DNA from 2 places in the Bacillus sp. XF8 genome. Region 2 is predicted to be linked to the other one. Evidence: predicted binding sites of a transcription regulator. Region 2 holds the regulator's gene; the other holds the start of a gene.
What was found. The regulator Rex, encoded in region 2, represses fermentation and respiration genes when NADH is low (regulators of the CRP and FNR family bind a similar motif). The targets are predictions, from matches to a motif close to TTGTGAAATATTTCACAA.
Positions count from the first base shown of each region.

Region 1: ric (iron-sulfur cluster repair di-iron protein) is a predicted target of Rex. The motif match lies at 2,795-2,812, and genes of this name have one in related genera.

Region 1 is NZ_JAGDQK010000018.1:87,625-92,363, reverse strand. Features, by position in the region: gene J4P91_RS11640 (Crp/Fnr family transcriptional regulator) at 1-606, opposite strand, end outside; gene rd (rubredoxin) at 774-938, opposite strand; gene J4P91_RS11630 (NAD(P)/FAD-dependent oxidoreductase) at 965-2,185, opposite strand; partial or broken gene J4P91_RS11625 (FprA family A-type flavoprotein) at 2,206-2,469, opposite strand; gene ric (iron-sulfur cluster repair di-iron protein) at 2,879-3,586, shown strand; gene J4P91_RS11615 (Crp/Fnr family transcriptional regulator) at 4,017-4,703, shown strand.
Region 2 is NZ_JAGDQK010000054.1:947-9,302, forward strand. Features, by position in the region: gene tsaB (tRNA (adenosine(37)-N6)-threonylcarbamoyltransferase complex dimerization subunit type 1 TsaB) at 1-464, shown strand, start outside; gene rimI (ribosomal protein S18-alanine N-acetyltransferase) at 476-919, shown strand; gene tsaD (tRNA (adenosine(37)-N6)-threonylcarbamoyltransferase complex transferase subunit TsaD) at 919-1,935, shown strand; gene J4P91_RS25935 (ABC-F family ATP-binding cassette domain-containing protein) at 2,486-4,411, opposite strand; gene J4P91_RS25940 (redox-sensing transcriptional repressor Rex) at 4,596-5,225, shown strand; gene J4P91_RS25945 (YdiK family protein) at 5,254-5,445, opposite strand; gene J4P91_RS25950 (CPBP family intramembrane glutamic endopeptidase) at 5,448-6,191, opposite strand; gene groES (co-chaperone GroES) at 6,628-6,912, shown strand; gene groL (chaperonin GroEL) at 6,950-8,356, shown strand, end outside.

The DNA of each region.
Region 1 (4,739 bases), on a different contig from region 2:
AATTGTTTCTCTTGTCATTCCTATATAGTTTGCCATTTCTTCTCGTGTCAATGGTAAATTTATAAGTATTCCCTCATCAGTATCTTTACCATACATTTCACAAAACTCTAGAAGTATATAGGCAACCCTAACTTCTGGATCATTTGTTGCCAAATTGTGTGCTAAATTCTCCGTATGGGCTAACCGTTTTGTAACGGTTTTTAACAATTTTAATGCAATACCTGGATTCCGCTCCATAATACTGTCCATATTAGTTTTTGTTAACATACAAATTTTTGTATCTTCTATAGCATATGCACTAAAATTACTCTTCTCATCGTCATTAAATATATTTAGTTCACAAAAACATTCACCACTTGTTAAAATATGCAAGATTTGCTCTTTCCCTTGAAGAGTTAATTTGGATAGCTTTACTTGCCCCTGATTAATAATAAATAATGTATCTGACTTCTCTCCTTCATGAATTAATGGTTGCCCCTTTTTAAATTGCTTATGTTTTGTCATTGAAGCTATTTTTAAAATTTCTTCATCAGATAGGGATTTGAAAATGAGAACTTTTCTTGGACAAGGCTTCACTGTATTTTTATGATAATACTTTTCTTTCACATTACCTCACCTAACTTTACATATATTATATAAAGTAAAATTTTAATCGTATCTAAATTATTATATCTTTTCCTAGAACGCCCACCAGTGACCCCAATCACATAAAAAACGCTTTCCCTATAAAAAAAGTAACGAGAAATGATATAATCTTCTCGTTACTTTTTTTATTATTCTTCTACTGGTGCAAAGTGTTCCGTATCTTCTCCACATACTGGACACACCCAATCTTCTGGTAAATCTTCAAAACTTGTTCCTGGTTCTATATCTTCATCTGGATCTCCAATTTCTGGATCATAAATATAACCACATGGTAAACAAATATATTTTTTCATTATCATGTCCTCTTTCTATTATTATATTAAGATTTTAGTTTTTCTTTTACTTTGCTCATTATTTCACTTATATTCGTATTTTTCATATCAATCTCTTCTAATGATATTTGTTTTTCAATAGCAGATTTGTAAGGGATGGATGCTGCTATTCCTTCTAATGAGATAACACCCACTATTTGATTATCTTTAATAAATAGCCTTGTATACTTCTCTTTTTCATCTTCTTCAACGATAGTTGTATCACATTGTTTTTCATCAACGAATCCAATTGAGAATAAAGATACATTGAATGCATTAAAGATAGTAGTTGGAATTTCCTTTTTGTAAATTGCAGGATTAGAAACCATATTACTTCCTGCAATTTTCCCTTGATCCATTGCTCGTCCCCATAGTCCGCCAATTTCACCGTTTACCTCTGCGACATCCCCAGCAGCATATACAGATTCCACATTCGTTTCCATCTTCTCATTGACAACAATACCTCTATTTACATGAATAGGAGTATTGTTTACTAAAGAAATGTTAGGAGTGACTCCAATTGAATACACAACACTATCACAATCTATTAGTTGTTCACCGTTCACTTTCATTCCAGTTACTACTTCTTCTCCAAGAATAGAATCAATAGTCGTATTTACATATACTTTTACTCCGGCACTTTCAATTTTTTGTTTTAATAAAAGAGACGTTTTCTCATCCAATTGTCTCCCCATTAATTTATCAGCCACTTCTACAATGGATACTTTTTTACCAGCTTTCATAATAGACCAAGCTGTTTCTAATCCTTGTACGCCTCCGCCAATGTTTACAACATGCTTTTTATCTTCTAAACATGCTTTAAAGTCATCTGCTTCCTGCATGTCTCTAATCGTAAAGATATTTTTTTTATTTATTCCATCTACTGGTAGCCTTTTATTATTTGCACCTGTACAAATTAATAGTTTATAATAAGAAATTTTCTCATCATTTGATGTAACAATCTGTTGCTGCTCTGTATCAATTTTTACTACCTTTGTATTTGTGAAAACAGATATATTATTCTTTTGGTACCACTTTTCTTTTTTGATTAAAATCCTTTCATTGTGTAAATCTGAGTATAACTCTTTTGATAGTTTAATTCTGTTATACGGTAAAGATGATTCTTCACCAAAAATGAATATATTTGCATCCTTGTCATGGTCTCTAACTATCTTTGCAGCATTTACAGCAGCTACTCCGCTTCCGATAATAACAAAATTCTTTTCCATGTTTTCACCTACGTTTTCTATTAAATAGAGCTTAGTAATAAATCTGTGACAAACGTTGTTGCATGTTTGATTTGTCGTGTTTTTTCTTTATCCTTTGGAGAGAATCTTATACGAATAGGGAATTCAACGTGAGTCATACCTGTAGATTTAATAACGTTTGATGTACTTTGTACATTCATGTTTGTTTCATTTAGGTAATCTTGTACGACTTCAATTGCTTCACCACTCCAACCATATGATCCGAATGCAGCTGCAATTTTCCCTTGTAAGTTCATTCCCTTCATTAAAGATAAGCTATGTTCAAAGAGGATACCGTGAGTAAAATCACTGCATTATTTTTTCTTTGCAATTTTAAATTTATATGAATGGTTAATTTAATATGGGTCTCCTAAAATAATATAGATTACTAAAACCTAGATACCATAAAGCGAAACTTTAATAATAGGGACACTCCCCTCACAAATTCATTTATATTAACGACATTTCTCCTACATAATTAACTCCACATCTTTAACCTAGTTCTAGCTACATTCGTATCATCTTATCTATCAACCCTGTAGCACATCCTGTAAATTACAAAAATAGCGAATGATGAAATTAACTCGTTATAAGTGATATATATCACCACATGAACGCTAAATAATTGATACTCTTAACCCAGATAAAACATTTAAACTTTATGGAGGTATTCATATGAAACATATTTTTACCGAAAATTCCGTTATTGGTGATATTGTTACACAATTTCCAAAGGCAAGTGACCTTTTCAAATCATATAGAATAGATTTTTGCTGTGGTGGTAATAGACCGATTATCGACGCTATTAATGAAAGAAATTTATCTGCAGAAGAAATTTTAACAAAGTTAAATACGCTCTATCACGAAACAAAACAATTAAACGAATCTGAAATTAATTGGAAAACAGCTTCTTATAGTGAATTAATTGATTATATTGTGAATAAACATCATCGCTATTTAAATGAAGAGTTACCGCTGTTAAGCCCATACGTAACAAAAGTGTTACGCGTTCATGGAGCAGGACAACCACATTTAGCTCAAATTCATAAGCTATTCCATGAATTAAAAACAGAATTAGAGCAACATTTAATTAAAGAAGAAACAGAAGATTTTCCTTTGATTTTAGCATTTGAACAAAATCCAACTGATGAAAATTATATGAAATTACGCAAAGTAGTAGATGAATTAGAAAATGAACACGACCACGCTGGCGATATCATTAAAGAACTTCGTAAAGTTACGAATGACTTTACTCCTCCAGTAGGTGCTTGTGGCACTTATCGTCTTGTCTATCAACGCCTTGAAGCTCTTGAATCTGATTTGTTCGAGCATATTCATTTGGAAAATAACGTTTTATTCCCGCGCGCAATTGCACAAGCTTAAATAAGAATTAAACAGGATAATTGAAAAGAGGAATAACGACCTCTTTTCAATGAATCCCGTTTTATCCCGCATTAACAGGCAGTAAGACCCCCACCTCAAAATTCGGCAAAAGCAAAGAAGTTAAGTGTGGGATTAACTGCCCGTAAAAGCCCGATTGGTGAGGGCTAATAATCAGTGGGGGATGAAGAAAACCCCCACTGATTAAAGTTTCACTTTATCCATTACCAAACAGACATCTCCATTCACGAAAATCGTATACTTCCCTCTCTTCTCTCTTATGTTTCACAAACCTTACAAGTTCCAATTTTGTTTTGAAATTCGTCTCATTTTCAACCAAAAGTATGATTTTTATCACTGCTTCATTTTTCTATTTAGGATACATTAATAAGAAAAGCACTATCATTGGGATGATGTTAGGAGTGAGGAATATATGTCAGAAATAATAAAAAGACACTTACAGGGGGTTTCCCTCTTTAAAGAACTTTCAGAAGAAGAAATTCAACCAATTGTAGAAATTTCACGAATGCGAATGTATAAAGCAAGATCATTTGTATTTATGCAGGGTGATACACTTGACCGCGTATTTTTTATTCACTCCGGAAAAGTGAAAATTCAAAAAACAGATGCATCTGGAAAAGAACAAATTGTTTCTATACTTCAAGCCGGAGAAATGTTCCCTCACTCTGGTTTCTTCCGAAAAGGTACATTCCCTGCGCATGCTGAAATTCTTGAAAATGCCCAATTAATTGTCATTCCTATCGTTGATTTTGAGATGATTTTAATCAAATACCCTGAATTATGTATTAAATTATTTAGAGTTCTTGGAGAAAAAATCGTGGACCTTCAAAACAGATTGGAAGAACAAATTCTTCATGACACATATGCGCGAATTATTATGCTATTACTGCGCTTATGTAAGTCAAATGGTGTACGGATAGATGACAAATATAAAATAACGACTCATTTTACAAACCGTGAACTCGCAAACATGATTGGAACATCAAGAGAAACTATGAGCCGAACTATTACTTACTTAAGAAAAAATGAACTAATTGCTACGGATGAGGATGGTTATTTCCTTATCGATCTAAATAGGTTGGAAAATGAAATTATATAATCAGATACCAAACTGTCCTAAATCAATATTCTATTC
Region 2 (8,356 bases):
CGGTTGCAAAGACATTAGCTTGGTCATTGCAAATACCGATTGTCGGCGTGTCTAGCTTAGAAGTAGTAGCTGCGAATGGAGCTAATTTTCAAGGGGTTATTTGTCCATTGTTTGATGGGCGTCGAGGACAAATTTATACGGGCTTGTATACATATAAAGAAGGTCAGCTATCTTCTATAGAAGATGATCGAATTGTTCTTATTGTTGATTGGTTGCAGATGTTAAAAGATAAGGGACAACCCGTTTTATTTATTGGCAATGATGTAGAACAACATAAAGAAACGATTGTAGAATATTTAGGAGAGCAAGCTGTGTTTGCTTCTTGTACAAAGAACAACCCAAGACCAAGTGAGTTAGCATTTTTAGGATTACAAAAAGAGGAGCAAAGTGTGCATACATTTGTTCCAAGTTACCTCCGCTTAGCAGAGGCAGAAGCAAAATGGCTAGAAAGTCAAAAAAAATAGGGGATATCAAAATGGATATTACATTTAGAAAAATGACGACTGATGATATTGCTCAAATTGTAGCAATTGAAGAAGCGTCATTCCCAACTCCTTGGACTGCTGATGCGTTTCATCGTGAATTGACGATGAATGAATATGCACATTATGTCGTAATAGAAAAAGACGATGTGGTAATTGGATACTGTGGATTATGGATTATTATTGACGAATCACATATTACGAACATAGCTATTTTGCCAGAATATCGAGGTCAAAAACTTGGGGATGCTTTGTTGAAAGAAGTAATGGATCAGGCAAAAGAAATGGGAGCAAAAACGATGACACTTGAAGTACGGGTGTCAAATGAAGTAGCGAAGCAGTTATACCGAAAGTATGGATTCCAAAATGGTGGGATTCGTAAACGATACTATACAGACAATTATGAAGATGGTCTTGTAATGTGGGTGAATATATAATGGAAAAAAATACGATTATACTTGGTATTGAAACGAGCTGTGATGAAACGGCTGTAGCGGTTGTTAAAAATGGAACAGAAATAGTGGCAAACGTTGTCGCTTCACAAATTGAAAGCCATAAGCGTTTTGGCGGAGTGGTGCCGGAGATTGCATCTCGTCATCATGTAGAACAAATCACAGTTGTATTAGAAGAAGCATTAAAAGAAGCGAACGTTACATTTGAAGATATTGATGCAATTGCTGTGACGGAAGGACCTGGTTTAGTAGGAGCACTTTTAATTGGTGTTAATGCTGCGAAGGCAGTTGCCTTCGCGCATAATATTCCTCTTGTTGGTGTTCATCATATTGCTGGGCATATTTATGCGAATCGTTTAGTAAAAGAACTACAATTCCCGTTGTTATCACTTGTTGTGTCTGGAGGACATACAGAACTTGTTTATATGAAAGAGCATGGTTCCTTTGAAGTAATTGGCGAAACGAGAGATGATGCAGCAGGAGAAGCATATGATAAAGTTGCACGTACATTATCTATGCCATATCCAGGTGGTCCTCATATTGACCGTCTTGCTCATGAAGGACAGCCAACGATTGATTTACCGCGTGCATGGCTAGAACCAGATTCGTATGATTTTAGCTTTAGTGGATTGAAATCAGCAGTTATCAACACTGTGCATAATGCAAAACAACGTGGGGAAGAAATTGCACCAGAGGATTTAGCAGCTAGCTTCCAAGCGAGTGTAATAGATGTACTAGTAACGAAAGCAGCGCGTGCAGCAGAAGCATATGGTGTAAAACAAGTGCTTCTTGCTGGAGGGGTTGCAGCGAATAAAGGACTTCGCGCTTCTTTAGAGGAAGAGTTTGCTAAGAAAGAGGATATTGAGCTAATCATTCCACCTTTATCATTGTGTACAGATAATGCAGCGATGATTGCAGCCGCAGGTACAATTGCATATGAGCAAGGAAAACGTGCAACATTGGCTTTAAATGCAAACCCAGGGTTAGACATTGAAGCATAGTTATACACAAAATTAACCACAACCTGTGGATAAAACCCATATTATTTGTTGATAATATGGGTTTTATTGTGTATATAAAATGTGGATAACTTTTTTATATTTTGGGGATAATGTGGAAAAGTTATTTTTGCGTTTATGTTATAAAGGTGAATATGTGTATAAAGTTGTGGATAAAACAGGTGAGGTCAGACCTTTGACGATTGTCCTTTTTATCCCGCTATTTGCGGGCAGTAGTACTCCCACCTCAAAATTCTGTGAAAGCAAAGAAGTTAAGTGGGAGATAAACTGCCCGTAAAAGCCCGATTGGTGCGGGCTGATAATCAGTAGGGGATGGAGAAAACCCCCCACTGATTAAAGTTTCACTTTATATGTAAAATATATTGCTTTTTTCGGATGAAAAAATAAACCAGGAAGTTGAATGATCTTCAACTTCCTGGTTTTTACTATTTAAGTATAGAGAATGTATTCTGCTATTCAAGAGCAATGATACCCCCACTTGAAGACTCTGCAAAAGCAAAGGAGTTAGACCGGGACAGATAGAAATTTCACTTTATACGTGTAATTCTTCCCATTCCGCCATGAATTTCTCTAGTTCTTCTTGTTTTGTTTGCTTTGCTGTTGTAATCTCACTAGCTCGTTCGTAGTCAGCGTATACTTCAGGCAGACAAAGCTCCTCTTCTAATTCTGCAATTTCTTCTTCTAACTTTGCAATGTTTTGTTCGATTTCCTCAATTTTCCGGATACGTTGTCGTTCCTGCTTTTTACGTTCTTTTTCTTCAAGATAGCTTAATTTTTCTTGAGCAATGCTTTTTTGAATAGGTGTATCATTTTCTTGCTGTTCAAATTCCGCACGTTCAATCATTTCATTTTTCTTTTCGATATAGTAGTCATAGTCACCTAAATATTCTTGTGCTCCTTCTGTTGATAACTCAACCACTGTAGTTGTTACACGGTTAATAAAATAACGATCATGGGAAACGAATAAAAGAGTTCCTGGATAATCAATTAAGGCATTTTCTAAAATCTCTTTACTGTTTAAGTCGAGATGGTTTGTTGGCTCATCGAGAATCAGTAGATTAGATTTTTGCATCATCAATTTTGCTAGAGCTAATCGAGCCTTTTGACCACCACTTAGGGAAGATACTGGCTTTAATACATCATCCCCTGTGAATAAAAAGTTACCGAGTATCGTGCGAATTTCTTTTTCTGGCTGAAGCGGATAATCATCCCATAGTTCGTTTAGAACACGCTTAGACGATGTTAAGTTTGCTTGCTCTTGATCATAATATCCAATAGAAACATTCGAACCGAAAGAAACTTCACCGCTTAATGTATTCAATTTATTCACAATCGATTTTAATAATGTAGATTTCCCAATACCGTTTGGACCGACTAGTGCGACACTATCACCGCGGGTTAAGCGCATATTTACATGCTCAATAATCGGCTCTTTGTCATATCCAATTGAAACATCTTTTACTTGTAATACATCGTTTCCACTTTGTTTTTCGATATCAAAGTGAAAGGATGCGGACTTAGAATCACCTGATGGCCTAGTCAGTAATTCCATTCGATCTAATTGTTTACGGCGACTTTGTGCGCGTTTTGTTGTAGATGCACGGGCAATGTTCTTTTGGACAAAGTCTTCGAGTTTAGCAATTTCCTCTTGTTGTTTCTCATAACGTTTCATTTCCTGCTCATATAGTGCAGCTTTTAAATCTAAATATTTACTGTAGTTACCAACATATCGTCTGCTTTCTTTATTAGAAATTTCATATACTTGTGTAACAAGCTTGTCTAAAAAGTAGCGATCGTGGGAAACGATTAAAATAGCTCCAGGATAGCCTTGTAAATATTGTTCAAGCCATGTTAATGTATCGATGTCTAAATGGTTTGTTGGTTCGTCCAAAATAAGTAAGTCTGGTTTTGTTAATAGTAGCTTCCCAAGAGCAAGTCTTGTTTTCTGTCCACCACTTAACGTAGAAATCGTTGTTTGGTGTGTTTCAACTGGAAAACCAAGTCCACTTAAAATGGAGCGAATATCAGCTTCATATTGATAACCACCTTGATCTTTGTAGTCTAACTGTAATTGATCATAATCAGCGAGTAATTTTTCGTACGTAGCAGCATTTGAAAAGTTCTCTTCCTTACCCATTTCCTGCTCTAACCTTCGAAGTTTCTTTTCCATTTGCTGCAGATGAGTAAAGACGGTAAGCATTTCATCCCAAATTGTTAAAGAAGTTTCTAAACCAGTATTTTGGGCTAAGTACCCAATTGAAACATCTTTTGGCTTTATAATTTCTCCACCGTCGTGAGATAGTTCACCGGCAATTATTTTTAATAATGTGGATTTTCCAGCACCATTTCGACCAACTAGTGCAATGCGATCCTTTGTTTGAACTTCCAATTTAATGTTTGCAAGAATTGTTTCAGCACCGTATAATTTTGAAAGCCCATTCACTTGTAATAAAATCAATGTTTTCACCTCAAATAATTTCTTAACTTTGCCATGTTTATATTTCTCAATCATACTAAAAATAGTGTATAGTTTAAAATAAAGAGAGAAGTCTTCTCTCTATTATACAAGGAAAGTCATAAGTGCTAAACTTCTGTATTTGTTTTAAGTCTATGAACAAAGATAGGAAGAGAGGAGAGGTTATATGGATCAGCAAAAGATTCCACAGGCCACTGCCAAACGATTGCCTCTATACTATCGATTTATCCAAAACTTATCTCTTTCTGGTAAGCAACGTGTTTCATCGGCAGAATTGAGTGAAGCGGTGAAGGTAGATTCCGCGACAATTCGAAGAGATTTTTCATATTTTGGAGCGTTAGGGAAAAAGGGATATGGGTATAATGTGAATTATTTACTATCATTTTTCCGAGAAACGCTCGATCAAGATGATATAACACGTGTAGCACTTATTGGAGTGGGTAATTTAGGGACCGCTTTCTTACATTACAATTTCACGAAAAATAATAATACAAAGATTGAAATGGCGTTTGATGTCAATGAAGAGAAAGTTGGAAAAGAAATCGGAGGAATTCCTGTATATCATTTAGATGAATTAGAAGAACGTTTAACAAATGATATACAAGTGGCAATATTAACAGTGCCTGCTACCGTTGCACAAGCTGTAGCGGATCGATTGGCCGAAACAAATGTACATGGAATTTTAAATTTTACACCGGCACGATTAAATGTTTCAGAAAATATAAGAATTCATCATATTGATTTAGCTGTAGAATTACAAACACTCGTTTATTTTTTGAAAAATTATCCACAATAAAACGCAGAGGAAATCCCTCTGCGTTTTATTATTGCTTTTTCTTTGTAAATTTGACTAAGATAAGTCGAAGTGCCAAATTAAAATCAATTGTTGCCATAGCAGCAAACAGCATTGTCCAAAAGTTCCAAATTGTATCTGTAACGTTCGTAATTGCGAAACGTGTAAAGACACATCCGAGAAGGAAATACAGTGCTGCCATGAACAATGGTGAGTTCCTCATATTTAAAATCCTCCGATAAATCCTTGCATTTTTTCTGCTTGTTTAATCATTTCTTGTATTTGTTCGTTACTTACTACTACTTGGGTTATTGCAACTAGTGAATTCATCGTAACGTGAGCCATAATAGGAACGATGATTCGTTTTGTTTTCACGTATAGAAAAGCGAAAACAAGTCCCATGGAAGTGTATACTAACAAATGTGTAAAATCAAAGTGAATTGCTGCAAAAACAAGTGAACTAATAATTGCCGCGATAAAGAAATTAAATCTTTTATAGAGTGTTCCAAATAAAATTTTTCTAAAGACAATCTCTTCTAAAATAGGGCCGATGATAGAGATAACAATAAGAAACCATGGAGTAGCTCTTGCTATTTCCATCAAATCTTGGGTATTTTGAGAACCGGGCTTAATCCCTAATAATCGCATTTCAATATTAGCTGCGATTACTTGAGCAAACATAGCTAAAAAGAAACCGATAAATATCCAGCCGATTGTAGCAGAAATACTAGCTCGCTTAGTATCTAAATGTCTTTCGCGGATATCGGTTCTAAGTAGCCAAAGTATAATACATAATGCAATAAAAAAGCTGATGATTGACCAGTGCCCAGCCATGATTTGTATTTTTTGCTCTCGTGAAACCGCCATATTATCGTATAGTCCTGTTTTGAAAAGGAGCCACACTCCAACAATTCCCGATAATTGCATCAGAATATATGTAACTATAATCCACCAATATTGTTTTTTCAAATTGGTTAACCATCCTTTCTAACTCTAGTTTATGAGATAAGGCGGGATAACATGTAAATATCCAGCCGGGGATACATAATAACTGTCCCTATTATTATTTTTTTGTAAATCTTTCATTGAAAGTGAAATTGGAGACAGGAAAAAGCTGTACCTATAGAGAAAACAACTTATGGTATCTTTCATATTGTAACATACGGTAAGTGGAAAAACTGATTCATATACAAAAGGCTTTCTTGAGAATGGTTATAACGATAACAGAATTATTTCCTTTAGGAAGTTGTATAGAAAAAGTTTATATAGTAATTTGCGAAAAAATTATGATTTTTTTACTTGCAAAAGAAAATTAGATTATTTATTATTATAAGTGTGTTAGCACTCAGTGTCTTCGAGTGCTAATAAAGAAAATTTACATAGAAAAATGAGGAGGTTATTGTTCATGCTAAAGCCATTAGGTGATCGCGTTGTAATTGAGCTTGTTCAAGCAGAAGAAAAAACAGCAAGTGGTATTGTATTACCAGACACTGCAAAAGAAAAACCACAAGAGGGTAAAGTTATTGCAGTAGGTACTGGTCGAGTGCTTGAAAATGGTGAGCGTGTTGCTTTAGAGGTAGCAGCAGGTGATCTTATCATCTTCTCAAAATATGCAGGTACTGAAGTGAAATATGAAGGTACAGACTACTTGATTTTACGTGAAAGTGACATTTTAGCAGTTATCGGTTAATTATATACATTTTAAAAATCCAAGGGGGTCAAATATTATGGCAAAAGATATTAAATTTAGTGAAGAAGCACGTCGTTCGATGCTTCGCGGTGTCGACACTCTTGCAAATGCAGTAAAAGTAACGCTTGGACCAAAAGGTCGTAACGTTGTACTTGAGAAAAAATTTGGTTCACCACTTATTACAAATGATGGTGTAACAATTGCGAAAGAAATTGAATTAGAAGATGCTTTCGAAAACATGGGTGCAAAATTAGTAGCAGAAGTTGCTAGCAAAACAAATGACGTAGCTGGTGACGGAACAACAACTGCAACTGTATTAGCACAAGCTATGATTCGTGAAGGTTTAAAAAACGTAACAGCTGGTGCGAACCCAATGGGTCTTCGTAAAGGTATCGAGAAAGCTGTTGTTGCAGCAGTAGAAGAATTAAAAACGATTTCTAAACCAATCGAAGGTAAATCTTCCATTGCACAAGTAGCTGCTATCTCTGCTGCTGATGAAGAAGTAGGTAAGTTAATTGCTGAAGCAATGGAGCGCGTTGGTAACGACGGCGTTATTACTTTAGAAGAATCTAAAGGGTTCACAACAGAATTAGATGTAGTAGAAGGTATGCAATTTGATCGTGGATATGCATCTCCTTACATGATCACTGATTCTGACAAAATGGAAGCTGTCCTTGATAACCCATACATCTTAATCACTGACAAAAAGATTTCTAACATTCAAGAAATCTTACCAGTGTTAGAGCAAGTGGTACAACAAGGTAAACCACTTCTTATCATTGCAGAAGATGTAGAAGGCGAAGCATTAGCTACATTAGTAGTAAACAAACTTCGTGGTACATTCAATGTAGTTGCTGTTAAAGCTCCTGGATTTGGTGACCGTCGTAAAGCAATGCTAGAAGATATTGCGATCTTAACTGGTGGTGAAGTAATCACTGAAGAATTAGGACGCGACTTAAAATCTGCTACAGTTGCATCTTTAGGACGCGCTGGTAAAGTGGTTGTAACGAAAGAAAACACAACTGTAGTAGAAGGTGTAGGTAGCACAGAACAAATCGAAGCTCGCATCGGTCAAATCCGTGCGCAATTAGAAGAAACAACTTCTGAATTCGATCGTGAAAAATTACAAGAGCGTCTTGCTAAACTTGCAGGTGGCGTAGCAGTAATTAAAGTAGGTGCAGCAACTGAAACTGAGTTAAAAGAGCGTAAACTTCGTATTGAAGATGCACTTAACTCAACTCGTGCAGCAGTAGAAGAAGGTATTGTTGCAGGTGGTGGTACTTCACTTATGAACGTATACACTAAAGTAGCTTCTATTTCAGCTGAAGGTGACGAAGCAACAGGTATTAACATTGTACTTCGTGCTTTAGAAGAGCCAGTTCGTCAAATCGCAATCAACGCTGGTCTAGAAGGATCTGTTGTTGTAGAACGCTTAAAAGGCGAA